Regions from separate parts of the Flammeovirga sp. SubArs3 genome, predicted to be linked through region 1. Evidence: riboswitches for the same ligand, from Rfam matches in the RefSeq annotation. Region 1 holds a riboswitch; each other region holds the start of a gene.

Region 1 (3,219 bases):
CGAATAGTCTTGAGGTAATAATGGAGACATACGGATCATGTTGTTGATAACACCTCCATCAAGAGCACCACCCACACCATAAGGCAAGTTGTTGTTCTTTGTAAATGAACCCATCATATTAGCACCTAATGTTACTTTCTTAGATAGCTTTTGTGTGATGTTCATTCTACCTCCAATTCTTTCCATACCAGAGTTAATCATGATACCATCTTGGTTAAGATAGTTTACTGAGAATCTATACTGAGTATTTGCCGTACCACCAGAAACCCCTAAATTGTGATTTTGAGTGATAGCTTGTCTTGTCATTACTTCTTGCCAATCTGTATTAGCATCTAAATCTAAAGGAGTTGAGCCTTCAGCTTGTGTGGCTGCTCTGTATTCTGATGCAGTAAGTACATCTAGCTTTTTTGCGATGTTTGAGATACCTACATATGCATCGTAATTGACTTTGGCTTGTCCTTCTTTACCCTTCTTTGTTGTAATAATAATAACACCATTTGCACCTCTGGCACCATAAATTGCTGTTGCAGATGCATCCTTTAGGATATCAAAAGATTCAATATCCGCAGGGTTGATAGATGCTAAAGGGTTTTTTGAAGCCGATGCAGAGTATACTCCTGCTGTACCTGGGTCTGAGGCAGTATTATCAATAGGGAAGCCATCAATAACATACAAAGGCTCATTGGATGCAGTAAGTGATGTACCACCTCTAACTCTGATGTTTACACCTGCACCTGGTTCACCAGAAGAAGGCGTCATCTGAACACCAGCAATTTTACCTTGGATCAATTGATCTGGTGATGTAAGTACACCTTGGTTAAAATCTTCAGATTTCACAGATGACATTGCACCTGTAACATCTTTCTTTTCCATTTGGCCGTATCCAACTACCACCACTTCTTCAAGTTGTTCAGCATCTACTTTCATTGAAATACTGAAGTTGGAAGTGTTTCCAATAGCGATTGATTGGTCAAAATAACCAATATAACTAAACGTTAATGTTTCTGCACTTTCAGGGACATTTAGTGAGAATTTTCCTTCAAAATTGGTTGTAGTTCCGGTTGTAGTTCCTGTTACAATAACGTTTACTCCAGGCATTGGGGAATTCGTTTCATCATAGATAATACCCGTCAGGTTTCGTTCTTGAGCATACGTAGAAGTCAGTGTTGCTAACGACAGAATCGCCAACAGACTGAAGAGTTGTAATAATCTTTTCATTAGTTAAAATTGTAGTTTATAGGACAGACATGAATTGTTGTGATCATCTCATGTTCAAAAAATAGTTAGACAAAAGAGTATAGCATTAAATAGATTGTTTATTTCATTTTCATCAAGAGCGCTCATGTGTTGGCTATAGTTTGTCTATCACAATTCTAAAGCTAATCTGAATTAAAAACAAATGTTAAATGCAGTGCTAATTCTTGAGATAAAGCGTTTTTATTGCACTTTTTATGGAAGCACAAACGTTTTGTAGCGCAACACCTGAATCAATCACCAACTAAACCGGTTGCATTAATATGATAACGAAATAAAATATACGAATTAAATTATTTAGAAACCTGTTGCGCAATCGGTAGATAAAATATTTAAAATGTACTGAATACGTTTAAAAATTGCATATTTCTATCATTTATCATCTGTCAAAAAAATCAAAAAAAATTACTGATTTTTCAATAAATCGGACCTTTTCATGCAAAATCTGTGGGCTTTTCTTCATTTTGTCATTATCTTGCGGCGTGCTTATCAAGAATGACAGAGAGAACGGGCTCGTAGATGTCATGGCAACCGTTGTTCCCAGCGATAGGTGCCAATTCCCGCTTCGGAAGTGTCCGAGAAAGATGAGTAGAAGCATTCGATCTAGAATGAGGGTCTCAGAGAAACTTTAAGCACGTTTTAACTCTCCTATTTTATAAAATAGTTGAGTATGTGAAACGTAACTTTCAAAATATTAAGATGTCAGAAAAACTCCAGGAGTTAGCAAAAGAACGAGTGTTGATTTTGGACGGTGCCATGGGTACTATGATCCAAAGACACAAATTAGGTGAGGATGATTACAGAGGCGAGCGTTACAAAGATCACCCATGTGACGTTAAAGGTAATAATGATATGTTATCTATTACTCAGCCGAATATTATCAGAGATATTCATAAACAGTATTTTGAAGCAGGTTGTGATATCGTAGAAACTAATACATTTAGTGGTACTACAATCGCAATGGCCGACTATGAAATGGAAAGCGAAGTTTACGAGTTAAACTATGCGTCTGCGAAGTTGGCAAAAGAAGCTGCATTAGAATTTACTGAGAAGGAACCTCACAAACCTCGTTTTGTAGCTGGAGCCATTGGTCCTACCAACCGTACTGCTTCAATTTCGCCAGATGTAAATGATCCTGGTTATAGAGCCGTTACATTTGATGATCTTGTGGAGGCTTATTATTTACAAGTTCAAGGCTTAGCAGAAGGTGGTGTAGATACGATTCTTATCGAAACCGTTTTTGATACCTTAAACTGTAAAGCTGCACTGTTTGCTGCAGACAAATATTTTACTGATGTAGAAAATGGAAATGTTACTCCCGCTGCCCCAAAAGGTAGAGAAGAGGAATTTCCTAACCAATATAAAGGAAAACGTCTGCCATTGATGGTATCTGGTACTATTACTGATGCTTCTGGTAGAACACTTTCAGGACAGGTAGTAGAGGCATTCTGGAACTCTATTAGACATGCCGATTTATTTAGTGTAGGTTTAAACTGTGCATTAGGTGCAGATTTACTTCGTCCATATATTCAAGAGTTATCTAGGGTAGCAGACGTAAATGTTTCTGCATATCCTAACGCTGGCCTACCCAACGAATTTGGCGAATATGATCAGACATCAGAAGAAATGAGTGATATCTTAAAATCTTTTGATGGATTAGTTAATATCGTAGGTGGATGTTGTGGTACTACTCCAGATCATATTGCTGGTATCGCTAAAACATTTAGTCAAGCAAAAGTAAGAGAGGTTACTACAAAAGAACCTTATCAAAGACTTAGTGGTTTAGAACCTGTAACGATCAAGCCAGATAGTATCTTCGTCAATGTAGGTGAAAGAGCCAACGTAACCGGTTCAGCAAAATTCCGTCGATTAATTGAAAACGGAGAGTTTGAGGAAGCGATTGAAGTAGTAAGACACCAAGTGGAAGGTGGTGCTCAAGTGATCGACGTCAATATGGACGAAGGA
Region 2 (3,219 bases), on a different contig from region 1:
ACTTTTGACAAGACATTGATGTTTGTTTAATTGAATTCCTGTTAGACCTAATTTTAAAATTCTATTCAATCTATGACTTACAGCACTACTATTCAGGATCAGTATAAGAAGATGCTACATACTATTTCTCAGCAGATCAGAAGCAATTCTGTTGGCGAATTAGAGATCTTACACAAAAGTATACATCAACTCTGTAAGCTATCCGGGAGTAGTTATGGCTTCATAGGTTTAGTAGAAGACCAACATTACTTAACGAACTATAAACAACTTATAGAATGTAACCAAAATCATGGCCGTATCCCTATGATGGGGAACGGTCCATTATCAACGCCATCAAAGGCACATCGTTATTTGAAATTATCGTATCATAGAAGAGTACCATTTTTCAGTTTCGATCAAGAACGTTTTAATAGTGGAATGTCTTGGTTTTCTTATATACTGATCCCTATCTATGACAACTCCAGACAAGTTGGATTAATTGGTTTATGTGATAGAAAAAGTGGTTATGATAAGAACTTTATATTAGAAATTTCTCCTATATGCAGAGAACTAAGAAAGATCATACTACAGAATTTCTATAAAACAGATATTTCTAGAGCACAACCTGTATACAGTTATTCTGTACATACTGAATCTCCAGCTTTTGATATAATGCTCACTATAGATGATTTTTACAATACTAAATTGAGTAATATCGTCTGGACCCAATACTTTGGCTCTAATAAAGCATTGATCACTGATTTAATTGTAAAAGAGGATCACGCTTCTTTTTATGATTTAATCCAAAAAGCAAGAACTACAGGATTATCTCAGAATACAACATTAAGATTTAAGCGTAAGAATAAAACCTTGTATTTTAAAACAAGGATTCTTTTTCTGAGAAAGTCCCATCAAATACAAATTATTGCACAAGATATATCCGACCGATTCTCACAGTCAACAGACAGTAAGGTTCGAAAGGACTATCTTCGGCCTATTAGACTTTTGTTTTAAAAACCCAATAAAATATTAGATACTATAGTGTGACTACTTAAAAATATTTCTTTACCTAAAAATACCTATTCAGTCTTATTGGATAGGTATTCTTCTATTTTAGAGAGAAGTGAATTACCATAAAACTTAGGAGAAGAATGGTCTTGTTTATTTCTTAATCCTAATAGTTTTTCAGCTTGTAACATCGTTAAGCTCCTTAACTTTACTTCTTCAGAGGATGATACAAAACCTCCTTTTAAGATGGCATAGCATTCTTGTAAATTCAATTCAAAAGGTTCTTTTTGCATGTTAGTTTACACATTTAAGTGGTATTAAATTGCAAGCTACATCAAGATATTGGGAGGATTCTGCTTTTATTTTGTCTTAGAATCAGACCACATCGATTTTGCCACCGTGGCTTGCTTTGCTCGGTTGGCACCATTTAAGGTTCTTGATGTTTTCAGTACAATTTTAGTAAACAGATTTATTCCGAGCAATTAATTTCAATTCATTAACACTACTGTCTTACCTATTAAAATGATTACGCTCACCTTCATCATCATATTTCGGCATTTTTTTGTAAATTGATTACAAACCTAAATAACATGCAATCGATTAAATTCTGTAGTTACTCTTTAATACTTTTCCTTTTTCTTACAAGTTGTGAATCAGACAAAGAGGCGATCAAGAATGAAGCATACCCTCTTGAACTCCCTTCACATTTTGGAAAACAATATACATTACCAGATCACAACCCTACAACTACTGTTGGTGTTGAATTGGGACGTATGTTATTTTACGACACCCAATTATCAAGAGATCAGTCTACTTCATGTGCTACTTGTCATCAACAAAAATTGGCATTTACAGATGGAAAAGCATTAGCCGAAGGAATTCACGGTAGAGTGGGTACTTTTAGTAGTATGTCTATCCAAAATGCCCCTTGGCAAGCTAAATTCTTTTGGGATGGAAGAGCAAACTCTTTAGAGCAACAAGCCTTAGAACCTATTGAAAATCCTTTGGAAATGGATATGACACTAACAGAAGTGATTGAGCGGTTAACTTCTGACGATAGATATCCTGAACTATTTAAGATTGTATTTGGTAGTGAAGAAATTACAGAAGAAAGAATTGGTATGTCAATCGCTCAATTCGAAAGAACATTAATCTCAAGTAATTCAAAATATGATCAATACCTAAAAGGTAGCTATACCCCTACTGAAGAAGAATTATTGGGTATACAGTTATTCTTCACACACCCAGAACCATCACAGAACTTAAGAGGTGGTAACTGTGGCGACTGCCACCTAAATATTCTAACTTCTGGAGATGGTAAAGGATTTCGTGGTTTCCACAATAATGGTTTAGATAATGATGAACAACTAAAAGATGGATTAATGACGGTAAGTGGGTCTATCTATGACAAGGGCAAATTTAAAGCTCCAACATTAAGAAATATTGCTGTAACAGCTCCATATATGCATGATGGAAGGTTTTCGACTCTTGAAGAGGTTATTGAACATTACGATGAACATATCGTGATGAGTGCCACACTAGACCCTTTGATCAGAGAAGCAAGCAATGAACCTATTTTTCCAGGAGACCCAATAGTATTGCATTTAACAGCAAAAGAAAAGAAAGCTATATTAAGCTTCTTGAAAATGTTAACCGATGAAACCTTCCTTAATGACCCCAAGTTTTCTAACCCATTTACGGATGAATAAATAACTTATGGTTCTACTACTTCAGATAGTCTTTTTAATAATCGTTTACAAGTAAAGGCTACCTCAATAATTTTATGCAAATTTGTTTACCTTTTGTTAAAAAAGGATCGGATTATCATTCAAAAAGATTCAAATATATATTATGAGTTTAGATAAAGAACTTGAAAAAAGAAGTAGAAATACCTGTGAATTATGTGGTGCCACTGAAAATTTATCTCCTTATTTAGTTGAACCAAAGTCATCTAAAGATACATCAGACCACGCTTACTTATGTAGTAATTGTCAAACTCAGATTGATAATGCTGATCAGATGGATGTGAACCATTGGAGATGTCTTAACGATAGTATGTGGAATGAAAATCATGCTGTACAAGTTCTTGCATGGAGAATGCTAACCAGATTAAGAAGTGAAGGTTGGCCTCAAGATCTTTTAGATATGCTTTATTTAGACGAAGATACTCAAGCATGGGCAGAAGCCACAGGTGAAGGTATTTCTGATGAAGATAAAGTGATCCACAAAGAT
Region 3 (3,219 bases), on a different contig from region 1:
GTGGATTGTTTGCGTGTAGTTGGTAGTAAAGCTATAGTCTGGTGCAAAGACATAGTCACCAGTCGACACATCATAATTATATACCTCGTTAATATCTTGTGATTTGTTCCATCTTGTTTGCCATCCTGCTTCAAACTTGTCTGTTTTTCCGATAGGCAACGTATAATCTATTTTAGCTCTTAATCTTCCTCCAGGGCCAATTTCTGTAGACCTCTGGCCTGAAGTTGGGTTTTCTGCAATCACTCCGCTTGCATCTTTTGGATACAACTCATTGATTGAGCTCTCGGTCATATCTCTACCGCCATAATCTACCATAGCATCTAAAGTATGTCCTTTTTTATCTTTGAATTTATGTTGATAAGCTAAGTTTGCACTGTAGTATAAACCACCTCTTTGCCAATATTCACTAGAAATATATTCCGTCTCGTTAATCGGTTGGTCACTCCCTCCAATTTGTTGGTATTCATAGAAATTCGCATCCATCCCACCATACATTTTAAAATCACCAACTCTACCAGATAGTTTAATGAAATCATTATCCGAAATAGAATATTCAGCACCCGCTTGAATACCCATTACTTCGAAAGTACGTTCTCTTTCTCCATCAGAAATCACATAAGAAGTGGTATCATTTGTAGTAGTTCTACGTTCAGATTTATAGCTACCTGGACCTGGTCTCTTATTGTAATTAGCTCCGATATAGTAGTTCCATTTTTTCTTTCTGAAGTTTAGTAAGAAGTCTCCACCAATTCTTCCATACCTACCCACATTAAAGTTGGCTACACCATTTACACCTTCTAACTTATTTTTCTTTGTGATGATGTTGATAATACCAGCAGTACCATCGGGATCATACTTTGCAGAAGGGTTTGTAATCAACTCTATATTTTCAATTGTACTAGCAGGAATTTGTTGTAATGCTTCAGAAGCATCTAATACTGAAGGTCTACCATCAATTAAAACAGTAAATCCAGAACTGCCTCTTAAACTCACATTGCCATCACCATCTACAGTTACAGAAGGAATATTTTCTAAGATATCTACTGCTGTTCCTGACATTGCGGCAAACTGAGTTCCTACATTAACTACTTTCTTATCGATATCATAAGTCACAGAATTTTGAGTACCAACTACTTCAACAGCGTCTAAAACTTCAGCATCTGTAGACAACTCTACTTCTCCTAAGTTTGCTTTATAATTGGGTTTACCTATTTCAACACCATCAATAATATTCTTCTGAAAACCGATAAAAGAGATTTCAACAGTAAACATTCCTTCAGGAATATTTTTCACAACAAACATACCTTCAAGGTTCGTTACTGTTCCTCCAATAAGTGTATGTGATGCTTGATCAAAAATACTTACAGTAGCATATTCTACAGGTACATTACTACCTGCTTCTTTTACCTTACCTAGAATAATACCTTTTTTAATTGGGTCGTTGGCATATGCTGCTGAAACAATAATGAAAGTTATAAATGCGATTAATGTGGAAGTTTTTCTGAACATGAATTGAGTCGAATTTAAATGATATCACAAAAGTAGGTTTCAAATCTGTAGCAAATCTGAAGAAAACTGTAGTTTTATTTTTTTTGAAAAAAATTCGATTTATTCCACTCTTTGTGAGTATATTAGATTACAGTGTTCATAAAATTTGAAAAAAAATAAAGCATGAAATCTATTGATCTTTAAACCAATTATCTATATTTGCATCGCATTACTTATCAAGAAAGGCAGAGGGATTGGGCCCAATGAAGTCTTGGCAACCTGCGCTCCTCAAAGCAAGGTGCTAACTCCCAACTCGAAGGTGTTCGAGAAAAGATGAGTTTATCTCCAGAAAAATTTCATTAAGTACTGTCAATCAGTACAATGTCTAAAATTGATAAGTACTTGGGTTAACATTTAATCTTAGACTGATTGGCTTTTAGGAATATTTATCTCAACTGTTGTATTATTATTTTATCAACAGTATTTACTAGCTGCTTTGAATTACAGGAGCAGCTTCAGATTATGGGAGACGGAAAAGGAAACTATTCTTTTACGTTTGATTTTTCACAAAGTAAAGAGTTGCTAAATATTGTTTCTGCTTATAAAAATGCAGAGGGCAATAGCATTTTCCAACCCAGTCAATTTAAGAAACCTTTGATGCTCATTGCAGAAGAACTTGATAACGTTCCCGGTGTGTATGATAGTAGATCAGTGATCGATACTACACATTGGAAATTAGGAATTAGGTTCGCCTTTGTTGACATCCATGCCTTAAATAGTGCACTATCAAAATTGGACAGAGCCAAAAAAAATGAGGACACTTTTTTGAAAATGAAAAAAAGAAAGGCCGAATGGATACGAAATGTCGATTGGAAAACGCTTATTACAGAACATATGCCATCATCTTCGGATGCCAATACGATTATGACTCAGCATATCGACTCTGCAAATTATAGTTTTCACTGGATGTTAAACCGAGAAATTAAAACAGTTAAATCATACGAAATAGAGCGTTTAGGCTCAACCGAACTCATATATAAAGGCAAAATCCCAAATAGTGATAATGTAGACTTCATTACACAATGGGATGTTAAATTCAAGTAGATTCTAAGAACAGAATATAAAATATGACGTATTTATTCACATCCGAGTCCGTTTCAGAAGGACATCCTGATAAAATCGCTGATCAAATTTCAGACGCGATTCTAGATGCTATGTTAAAGCAAGACCCTGCCTCTCGCGTGGCTTGTGAAACTATGGTAACTACTGGATTAGCTGTAATCGCAGGTGAAGTTACTACAAAAGCATACGTTGAAATCCCTGACGTTGTAAGGGAAACAATTGATAAAATCGGATATAACAAAGAAGATTACTACTTCGCAGCACACTCTTGTGGTGTACAAGTAGCTCTACATAGTCAATCTCCAGACATCGCTCAAGGTGTAAATGTTGGAGAAGGTGTCGACAAAGAACAAGGTGCCGGTGACCAAGGTATGATGTTCGGTTATGCGACAACTGAAACTGAAGACTATATGCCAATGGCTTTGGCTTTCTCTCATGGCTTAGTGAAAAGATTAGCTGAAATCCGTAAGCATGAACCAGAATTAATCGGTTACTTAAGACCTGACGCTAAGGCTCAAGTTACCATCGAATATAATGAAGACAATACTCCTTTAAGAGTTCATACTATTGTTGTTTCAACACAACACGATGAGTTCCCTGGAATTTCTG
Region 4 (3,219 bases), on a different contig from region 1:
TTTCTTGGCTTTACTAATTATTGATTTATCTATGTCTGTAGCAATGATGGTAGCTTTGTCTAGAGTTCCCATTTCCTCTAGCATAATACACATAGAAATAACTTCTTCCCCAGAAGAACATCCAGCATGCCAAATATTGATCTTTTGATGCTCGTTTAAGATTTCAGGAATGATTTCATCACGAAGTGAAATCCAAAATGTAGGATCTCTAAACATCTCAGTAACATTGACGGTAATTTCTGAGACAAAATCTTGAAAGAATCCAGGGTTGTCTTTGAACTTACGGATTAATGCATCTACTGAACTGAATTTATATAACTCCACAACTCTTCTTACTCTTCTTGTAAAAGAAGACATTGCGTAGTTTTTGAAATCATAGTCAAAATTATCATCAATATATTGGGTTAGCCTTCTTAGCTCTGCGATTTCAATGTCTCTTTGCATATTGAAAATACGTAATGGGATTTCTATAAAAAGTGTTAGATAAAAAAATTTCTTGTTTAAATAAAGCCTGATGATAAATACGAAAAAATCCTTTTTTCATTTAAATACGAAAAAAGGATTGAATATAAAGTATTTGTTCTAGCTTATCTTCTAGATTTTACAAGTTGTGGGCAATCTGAGTGCATATCCATCACCTCGTATTTTTTTCTTTCTTTTTGGAAGTAAGAAGAAGATGCATTTCCTGAGCTGCTTGAACATGAAAAAACTAATGCACCCAAAGTGATCAATGCTAATGTCGTGAAGAATCTATTCTTAATATTGTTCATTTTGCTTCTGTCTTTTAAGTAGAATGTTAAATCGGAGTTCGATTATTACAATTTACTAAAAAACAAAAGGCGTGCCTAATTTGATAACAGAATTCTTTTTTTACTCTTTTGCTTAAAGAATGAGCTAATTGCACCAGCAATTTTATGTGTTTCTACTAAAAAACCATCATGTCCATACAGGGATGTAATCTCTTCGTAAGTTACATTTGGAATGTGTTGAGTGATGTATCTTTGCTCCGAAACTGGGAATAAAACATCGCTTGTAATTCCGATTACTTGAGTGTAAGCTTCAATAGATTGTAATGCTTCTTCTAAAGACTTTCGATTTCTACCCATGTTATGAGAATCCATGGCTTTGGAAAGTGTCCAGTATGAGTAGGCATTAAATCGTTTGGTCAGCTTGTCTCCCTGATATTGTTGGTAAGTAGAGGCTCTATAATTATCAGTAATGTTATCGTCTTTATCTGTCTGAGTAGCCTCGTAAGTGCTATAATTTCTGTATGAAAGCATAGCAACAGCTCTAGCCGCTTTTAGGCCGTTAATACCAGCATTTTCATCATTATCTCCCCATGTAGGATCTGCTTCGATAGCCATTCTCTGTGCTTCATTGAAAGCGATACCCCATGCAGAATGTCTAGCATTGGTAGCACAGATGATTAGGTTGTCCATTAATTTTGGTTGTTGAACAGCCCATTCTAGTGCTTGCTGTCCCCCTAAAGAACCTCCAATAAGAGTATTGATTTTATCAATGCCCAAATGATTTCTTAGAATCTCCAATGAACCGACAATGTCTCTAATAGTAATATTAGGGAAATCTTTGTAATAAGGTTTATTGGTGGCAGGGTTGACAGATGTTGGTCCTGTTGAGCCATAGCATGATCCTAAAACATTAACGCAGATAATGAAATGATCTTTTTCATTAAAAATGCAGTCATTGCCAAATAAACCATTCCACCAATCAAACACTTCCGCATTACCGGTTAATGCATGACAAACCCAAACTACATTGGAAAAATCTTTCTTCATTTTTCCAGCAGTAAAGTAATTCAGTGTGAATTCAGGTAAGCTCTCCCCAAGTTCAAGGTCATACTGATTATTATATGTAAAAGAATGCTCTTGCATTGTATTTTCAGATTGGTATTGATGTTCTATTAAAAGCAATGATGAGAAGATGTACATCAGCCTAATCTAGGATGCAAAATATTGGTGTGTGTAGTAGAAGGAGGATCCTTTCAGACGTTCCGATATTTGCTTATAGCTCCTAAAAATTTAGGCTAGGATGTAGCACCTTTTCACTTTTGTGATGGTTGCTAGAGGGTCTTAGAGCCTAGTCTCTGGCCTCTTCTTTATAAACACTTACGTCTTACTTAGATGTAAATGGTATGATGCTTCAAAGTAAAGTGAGAATTTAATAAAAAACAAACCCTCGCTTTTTTATTTGAATAAAACGAGGGTTTTTAGCTGTATTTTTAGAAATATTATAACTCAACTATGATTCCAATAGAAGGTTGAACAATTCCGTTGGTTGTCTCGATATATTTCGGAGAATACTTACTTGGGTCGTTTGGATCAGTGACTGGGTTTCCATTTTGATCTACTTCTGTAGTAAGTATTGGTTGTCCTTTAGACTGATATCCGTACATGTTCTGAATATCAAAATAAACATTTAAACTCCACTTGTCGAAGTAATAATATTTATCCACTCTAACATCTAATTGGTGATTGGCTGATAAACGTAATGTATTTACTTGAGAATAATCTTTTACGCCTCTTCTTTCTGCATCCCATACTTGTTTATCCATAGAAGCATCTACATCATATGGGGTATAGGGTGTGCCACCTGAATAAAGCCATCTAGCACCAATTTCCCAATTTCTCTTAAGTTTCTTACCACCAGTTAAACTAACAATATTTCTACTGTCCCAAGAAGAAGGAGCATAAACGTTAGGGTCGGCATTTGTAAATTCAGACTGAACGTAAGTGTAGGCTAGAATACCATAAAAACCCTTGAAGAATTTTTGTTGAGCCATAAACTCTATACCTCTAGATCTACCTTTTGATGTACTTGTTACAGCTTCAGATCCAATTACTCCAAAATCGGCACCCAAGTTGGCTAATGAGATTTCATTGTTGATAGAGTATGGGTATTGATCGTATAACTTTTGGAACCCTTCAACTGTAAACTTTAAGTTCTTTTCAGGAATCTTGTATTCAAAACCACCAACTAGTTGTTTGTTTCTAATGTATAATAAACCATTGTCCTTGTTTACAAAGTCTTCACCCTCTTTGTATCCTAACGTAGTGTAAGTAGGTAATTGGTAATAAATGCCTGTGTTGAAGTTTAAACTCCATCTAGGAGTAAATTGATACGATGCTGAAAATCTTGGTGAAAACTGATCTAATAAATTATTCATAGAATCAGAATAATCATTGGCATCTACTCTCGCTC

The links. A riboswitch is a leader RNA that binds a small molecule or an ion and turns the genes downstream of it on or off. The one in region 1 is predicted to bind S-adenosylmethionine.
Region 2: another riboswitch for S-adenosylmethionine. It lies ahead of QL232_RS14790 (hypothetical protein); the one in region 1 lies ahead of metH (methionine synthase).
Region 3: another riboswitch for S-adenosylmethionine. It lies ahead of QL232_RS07240 (hypothetical protein); the one in region 1 lies ahead of metH (methionine synthase).
Region 4: another riboswitch for S-adenosylmethionine. It lies ahead of metX (homoserine O-acetyltransferase); the one in region 1 lies ahead of metH (methionine synthase).

What each region holds. Positions count from the first base shown of each region.
Region 1 is NZ_CANDOA010000001.1:42,710-45,928, reverse strand. It holds gene QL232_RS00195 (TonB-dependent receptor) at 1-1,218, opposite strand, end outside; SAM riboswitch class I at 1,738-1,845, shown strand; gene metH (methionine synthase) at 1,954-3,219, shown strand, end outside.
Region 2 is NZ_CANDOA010000004.1:604,350-607,568, reverse strand. It holds gene QL232_RS14795 (hypothetical protein) at 73-993, shown strand; gene QL232_RS14790 (hypothetical protein) at 1,059-1,280, opposite strand; SAM-I-IV-variant riboswitch at 1,338-1,435, opposite strand; gene QL232_RS14785 (cytochrome c peroxidase) at 1,578-2,696, shown strand; gene QL232_RS14780 (alkylphosphonate utilization protein) at 2,839-3,219, shown strand, end outside.
Region 3 is NZ_CANDOA010000002.1:659,316-662,534, reverse strand. It holds gene QL232_RS07245 (TonB-dependent receptor) at 1-1,509, opposite strand, end outside; SAM riboswitch class I at 1,719-1,828, shown strand; gene QL232_RS07240 (hypothetical protein) at 2,011-2,592, shown strand; gene metK (methionine adenosyltransferase) at 2,616-3,219, shown strand, end outside.
Region 4 is NZ_CANDOA010000008.1:171,244-174,462, reverse strand. It holds gene QL232_RS21115 (protein-glutamate O-methyltransferase CheR) at 1-444, opposite strand, end outside; gene QL232_RS21110 (hypothetical protein) at 588-770, opposite strand; gene metX (homoserine O-acetyltransferase) at 846-1,892, opposite strand; SAM riboswitch class I at 2,020-2,125, opposite strand; gene QL232_RS21100 (TonB-dependent receptor) at 2,249-3,219, opposite strand, start outside.